Regions from separate parts of the Bacillus sp. BC08 genome, predicted to be linked through region 1. Evidence: riboswitches for the same ligand, from Rfam matches in the RefSeq annotation. Region 1 holds a riboswitch; the other holds the start of a gene.

Region 1 (3,412 bases):
AACACCTGATGCTGTGAAACTAGGAATGTTATTTAGCGGTGAAATAATTCAAATTGTAGCAGAACATATTAATAAATTTGGCTGGAATAATATTGTACTAGACCCTGTTATGATTGCTAAGGGTGGTGCATCATTATTACAACAAGAAGCAGTACAAGCATTAAAAGAATATTTATTACCAGTAGCAACAGTTGTAACACCGAATGTTCCTGAGGCAGAAGTGTTAACTGGGATGGAGATTCATAATGTTGAAGATAGTAAGGAAGCTGCGAAAGTACTGCATGAATTAGGTGCGAAATACGTGCTTATGAAAGGCGGACATGCAGAATATCAAGGTAATGAAGTAATTGATTTACTCTTTGATGGAGAAACGTTTATCGAATTTAGAAGTGAACGAATTCCTTCAAAGCAAACGCACGGAAGCGGGTGCACATTTGCTTCAGCGGTTACAGCAGGACTTGCGAAAGGCTACTCCATTGAAGAGGCAGTTCAAGAAGCAAAACGATTTATTAGTATAGCAATTGAAGAGCCGTTGAATATTGGAAGCGGTCATGGACCGACGAATCATTTTGCATATAAGATGAATAATACACGTGTATAAAGACATGAGAAGCCAGTTTGTTAACTGGCTTTTTTTCTGTTTACTTTTTCCAAATACAGGAGTAATATATCAGCCAGAATACATTTTTTGTAATACGCTGAGTCCAAATATAAGGAGCGGAGGAACCAATTTGTGCAGTGTCACTAGGGGTGAATCTTTCAATTTTGAAAGTAGGGCTACTCTCAAAGTCCGAATCCGACAGCTAACTTCGTAAGCGTCTTGAGAGAGGACGGTGCCATGATGGATACATCACTTCATCGATCTGATTAGTATAGGGGAATATCAATCTATGTTTGATTTCTTTTATGCTAAGGAGGATGAGGTACATGGAACTAACACTTATTTGTGTTGGAGAAGAAAGCAAGGTAAATAGTTTAAGAGATTTAGTAGCATTTCAACATGAGTTAATCATTTTTACAGCAAATGAAGAAATAGCGGATGAAGTTAGGGATTGTGGATTTGATTGGACGTATAGTTGTAGTAAGGAGCAGGATTTTACTAGTATTTGTGAGTGTATTAAAAAGGTGATTTTACTAGGTGATGAGCTTCCAATCGTTAGCTTCTTTACAGAACACATTCGCTTTTCTTTTCAAGCGCCTATTACTGTTGTTACAAGGAATAAACGATATCCAGCGAGGCTCTATGAAATAATAGGAGCTACATTTGTCGTGTTTACGAATTGTGATAATATTTCTTTTTTATTTTTTGAATAGGGCGGGGGAAATGAAGATGAAAGTGTTGTTAGTAGGAGATATAGCGAATCGTTGGGCGGTATCGGTAGAGCGAGTTCAAGAATTGGTGGTGCTTGACCCTATTTTTCCAAGGCCCTATATTATATTGCCATCGAAAGACGCTTTATACTTAAAAACAGATGTTATCGAATATGAGCAGCTACATGCAGAATTGTCACAAGTTTATATTCGTGGGAGAAATTTAGGTGCTTTTTTACGAGGGGAATAAATAGTGAATGAAAAAAGAGCGAATGCGAAGTGCAACAAGCTATGCACTTCATGTCATTCGCTCTTTTTATTTCGTATTTAAAAGATCATTTCTGTGAAAAAGAAAGAAAAGACGAGAAAATAGATGAGAGGATATTAATAATACTTAATGTAAGCGTTTAAATAGATAGATATTTTCTTATTTTCAGTAATTTTCCTCTTTACAAGTGAAATATAGAGGAGTATATTTACTCTCATAAATCATTCATGAAATTTCCAAAAAAACCTAAAATCGCTGAGTTCCAGAAATGGAGCGGGGGAACCAATTTTGTGCATCGTCACTTGGGGTGAATCTTTCAGTTTTGAAAGTAGGGCTACTCTTTAGGCCCGAATCCGACAGCTAACCTCGTAAGCGTTTAGAGAGGAGGTTTACTTTGTGTTGTTCATTTCGAACACTAAGTAGAGCTTAGTGTTCTTTTTTTGATTAATTGATGGTAAATTTTTACAAAAGGAGAGGGTATCTATGCTAGATGTTGTAATGATCGGGATTTTTGTTGTGTTAGTTGCATCGATGGCAAGTCTTGCAAGTTGGTCAGATAAAGTTGTGAAAGAAGGGAAGCAATCATGACGATTGCCTTATCGGTTATTGTTGGAGCAATTACGGTGTACTTAGTGTATGCATTATTAAATCCGGAAAAGTTTTAATTAGGGGGAGTCATTCATTATGATCTGGGTCGCAGTTGTTATTACAATGCTGTTGTTTATTCTTGTGGCAAAGCCAACGGGAATTTATTTAGAGAAAGCCTTTCAAGGGAGTAAAAAGCTAGATAAAGTATTCGGGCCTTTTGAAAAACTTATTTTTAAAATTACGGGTGTAAAAGAATACAATCAAACGTGGAAACAGTACGCGTTGTCATTAGTTTTATTAAATGGATTTATGATTGTTGTCGTATATTTCATTTTCAGACTACAAGGAGTATTGCCATTAAATCCAGCACACATTGAAGGAATGGAGCCTACGCTCGCCTTTAATACAGCAATTAGTTTTATGGCTGATACAAACTTACAGCATTATAGCGGTGAAAATGGTTTATCTTATTTAGCACAATTAATCGGAATTACATTTTTAATGTTTGCAGCACCGGCAACGACGTTAGCACTCGTTATGGCATTTATAAGAGGGCTCGCTGGAAAAGAGCTCGGTAACTTTTTCGTTGATTTTACGAGAGCTTTAACGAGAGTATTTCTTCCTATCGCATTTATTGCGGCACTAGTCTTTGTCGCACTTGGTGTACCACAAACGTTAGACGGTGCCGTTACCGCACAAACGATTGATGGCGCGAAACAAAGTATTTTACGTGGGCCTGTTGCATCATTCGTGTCCATTAAGGAACTTGGAAATAACGGTGGTGGGTTTTTCGGAGCAAACTCTACGCACCCTTTTGAAAATCCAGGGCAAATGAGTAATATTTTGCAAATGATGCTTATGATGCTACTGCCAACAGCACTTCCATTTACGTACGGACGAATGGTAGGCAATAAAAAGCAAGGACGTATCCTTTTCGTATCATTGTTCATGGTCTTTTTACTAGGATTTATAACGATTACGACATCTGAATTACATGGGAATCCAGCGTTAAATGGAATGGGTATTGAACATGTACAAGGAAGTACAGAAGGAAAAGAGGTACGATTTGGAACGGTATTTTCTTCACTATACGCAACAGTAACGACAGCTGCTGAAACGGGAGCCGTTAATACGATGCACGATACGTTAACACCAATTGGCGGGTTAGTACCACTTGTAAATATGATGTTAAATACAGTATACGGCGGCGTTGGAGCTGGCTTTGTGAACATTATTATGTATGCG
Region 2 (3,412 bases), on a different contig from region 1:
AACGACAATTACATTTCCCTTAATCGGAACAAGTGGCTCACAAGTTTTTAAACTTAGTTGGTCTCCTACCGCATCATAATGCTTCTTAATTCGGTGGAACAAGAAGATTATAACAGGTAAGAAAATAAGAATCGACCATACTTGTGCGAATTTAGTTAAAAAGAACATACTCATTACGATAAAACTAATAACTGCACCAATCAAATTAATCGATAATCGTAAAATCCATCCTTCAGGTTTTTCACGAAGCCATTTTAATACCATACCAGTTTGAGAAAGGGTAAACGGAATAAATACACCTACTGCATATAACGGAATTAAATGTTCTGTTTGGCCTTGGAAAGCTACAATTAAAATAATCGAAGCAATTCCAAGTATAATAATACCGTTTGAGTAACCTAGGCGATCTCCTCTAATCGTAAACATTCTCGGTATGAATTTGTCTTTTGCAAGGTTAACTGCTAATAATGGAAATGCAGAATACCCTGTGTTAGCAGCAAGAATTAATATTAAAGCAGTTGTACCTTGTATGAAATAATACATGAAATTACGCCCAAAAGTTTGTTCAGCAATTTGTGAAACAACTGTTACTTCTTTACTTGGAGTAATTCCGTAATAATAAGCTAAGAAAACAATTCCAGAAAATAAAACTGCGAGTAATGCACCCATTGCAAGCAATGTTTTCGCAGCATTGTTAGGTGCAGGATCTTTAAAGTTTGGAATTGCGTTAGAGATCGCCTCAACACCTGTTAAAGCCGAACTACCCGATGCGAATGCTCGTAGCAGTAAGAACAAACTAATTCCTGCAACTGGTGTTCCAATCGGCGTGTGTAAAGTCGGTGACACGTGACCAGTTAAAATATTATAAATCCCTACCCCAATTAATATAAATAGTGCTAGAACAAATAAATAAACTGGATATGCTAAAACGGAAGCTGATTCTGTTACCCCTCTTAAATTTAAAATAGTAATCAATATAACAAATATAATCGCAATGATTACATTATGTGCATGTAAGCTAGGAAAAGCTGATGTGAGCGCGTCTGTACCTGCTGAAACACTTACCGCAACAGTTAAAATATAATCGACTAATAAAGATCCTCCAGCTATTAACCCTGGATTCATCCCTAAATTTTCTTTTGATACAACATACGCTCCCCCGCCATGCGGATAAGCAAAAATAATTTGACGATAAGATAAAATAAGGGCTGTCAATAACACTAATACCCCAACAGCTATCGGAATAGAATACCAATAAGCAATCGCTCCAAGACCTGCTAAAGCAATTAAAATTTGCTCTGGTCCGTATGCAACCGATGACAATGCATCAGAAGATAAAATAGCTAACGCCTTCGTTTTATTAAGCTTTTGCTCTCCTAGCTCAGTTGATTTTAACGGTCTTCCAATTAAAAATCTTTTAATAGATGAAACCACTGCTGTCCACTCTCCAATAATTTTGTACGAACGATGCTGCTTGTTACAGCCAGCAAACTATTTCTTCAGAAAACAAAAAATGTCTACAAGCCATAGCGAAATAGACTTGTAGACATTATTTTTTTTGTCGCACAAGCTCCACCTTCCTTCTCAATATAACGCTTACGAGGTTAGCTGTCGGATTCGGGCCTATGAGTAGCCCTACCTTTTTCAAGGATTCACCCCATTGGATTAAGAACTAATCCATAAGAACGGGTCCCCCGCACCATGCGGTTTCAGCGATTTAGAAAATTGAAACTGTGGATTATAATACTCCTTTATTTTCAAAATGTAAACAAAAATTTTTAAAAAGAAAAAATTTAAATGATTGCGCATAATCCGCCGGTAAATATACATAATGAATACTAAAAAATCGATAAAGGAGACCCACATGTCTAAAGAAAAGAAGCCTATTTTTTCCGATTCCTATTTAGATGCGTTAGCAAATGAAATTAATCAATTATACGGTAAACGTGAACAGGAAATAAATTTGACAGATAGAACAAAAAGAAATAAATAAGTTGTCATAAAAAAAGAAAGCAATACACTTATATATTGCTTTCTTTTTTATTTTTTCATACATCCAATTCTATTGCTGATTTGTTAAGGAGCAGTTCTTCATACACTTTCAAATTTTGATATACCGCTCCCAATAATGGTGCTTCTATAGAAAATTGTTCTGCTGGATCTAGTAAGTATCCTTGTAAATGCTTCCGATACGATAAACTTAACTAAATCTATACAATTCAATCAAATTTACACGAGTTAGTGCTTCATCGTGTTCTCGCAGCCCCAAAGGGACGAGGGGTATAACACTCCACACGAGGCAGTATCGTTACCTCCTATTATCAAGTATTCATTTTACCCATCTTGATAAATTTATCGACGCATTTACATCCCTATCGTGATGGCTATTGCATGAAGCACAACACCACTCACGTATTTTTAAACTCCACTGTCCTTCTGGTTGAACTGAATGGTCGTATTTAACTCCGCAACATGAGCAAATCTTGCTTGAGGCGAACCATTTATCAGCTTTTACATACGCAATGCCATACTTCTCGCACTTGTATGACAAACATTGAAAGAAGAAGTTTAATTTTTGAAATGAAAATGCTTTCGATAGTTTTTTGTTTTTTAACAGGTTTGAGATAAATAAGTCTTCCACAACAATTCTCATTGGTTTGGTTTTCACCAATTTAGCTGTTGCTTGATGGATATGGTTATTTCGGATATTCGTAATTTTCCTAGATAACCGCAGGTGCTCAGTTTTCGCTTTTTCATATCCGGCAGATTGAATTTTTACACCTTTTTTAAATCTCCTAGACATATCTCTTTGCGCTGACTTTTTCCTTTTCAAAAGTTTTTTAACCTTGGCATCTTTGTTTATATTTCGTTCTTTCATACCATTAGAAGCTACAAACAGCTCTTTTAAACCAACATCCACACCAATCGACTCATCGGTTAGTTCTTGTAATTCAAAGTCTTCTTGGAATCCTACACTCATCCACCAGTGACGACCATCAAAGGTAACTCTTGGATTGGATGGTTTTTTGTTTCTTGGTAGTTGCTGGCTTGTTTTCACTTCTCCAATAGACTGAATATGAACTACTTTCTTTCCTATAACCAGTCTTTCATAATTGGCATAAAATCCTTGGATTACATCTTTTTTGGATTTATAAGAAGTTTGATAACCATTTTTGTACTTTTTGAACGAATGTTTTCTCGCCTTATCAAAATCTTTTGAAGCCTGTTTAGGAACTTGTGCGTTGATGCCATTTAACCACTCATATCTCTTTCGCTTCTTGATCTTTGTAAATCGTTTCTGTAAAGCTAACTGTGAAACAGATTTTCCAAATAGCTTATAGTATCTATCACTCATTCTTTTACAATAGTTATAAGCGAATCTTGCAGCACCAGCATGGTTTCTAAGCACTTG

The links. A riboswitch is a leader RNA that binds a small molecule or an ion and turns the genes downstream of it on or off. The one in region 1 is predicted to bind cyclic di-AMP.
Region 2: another riboswitch for cyclic di-AMP. It lies ahead of ACXVYO_RS25515 (APC family permease); the one in region 1 lies ahead of ACXVYO_RS17760 (SipW-dependent-type signal peptide-containing protein).

What each region holds. Positions count from the first base shown of each region.
Region 1 is NZ_JBTGPA010000034.1:325,223-328,634, reverse strand. Features, by position in the region: gene thiD (bifunctional hydroxymethylpyrimidine kinase/phosphomethylpyrimidine kinase) at 1-601, shown strand, start outside; cyclic di-AMP (ydaO/yuaA leader) riboswitch at 687-834, shown strand; gene ACXVYO_RS17770 (hypothetical protein) at 928-1,314, shown strand; gene ACXVYO_RS17765 (hypothetical protein) at 1,331-1,561, shown strand; cyclic di-AMP (ydaO/yuaA leader) riboswitch at 1,823-1,968, shown strand; gene ACXVYO_RS17760 (SipW-dependent-type signal peptide-containing protein) at 2,063-2,167, shown strand; gene kdpF (K(+)-transporting ATPase subunit F) at 2,164-2,244, shown strand; gene kdpA (potassium-transporting ATPase subunit KdpA) at 2,264-3,412, shown strand, end outside.
Region 2 is NZ_JBTGPA010000037.1:364,074-367,485, reverse strand. Features, by position in the region: gene ACXVYO_RS25515 (APC family permease) at 1-1,434, opposite strand, end outside; cyclic di-AMP (ydaO/yuaA leader) riboswitch at 1,579-1,725, opposite strand; gene ACXVYO_RS25510 (hypothetical protein) at 1,865-1,993, shown strand; partial or broken gene ACXVYO_RS25505 (oxidoreductase) at 2,049-2,183, opposite strand; gene ACXVYO_RS25500 (RNA-guided endonuclease InsQ/TnpB family protein) at 2,330-3,412, opposite strand, start outside.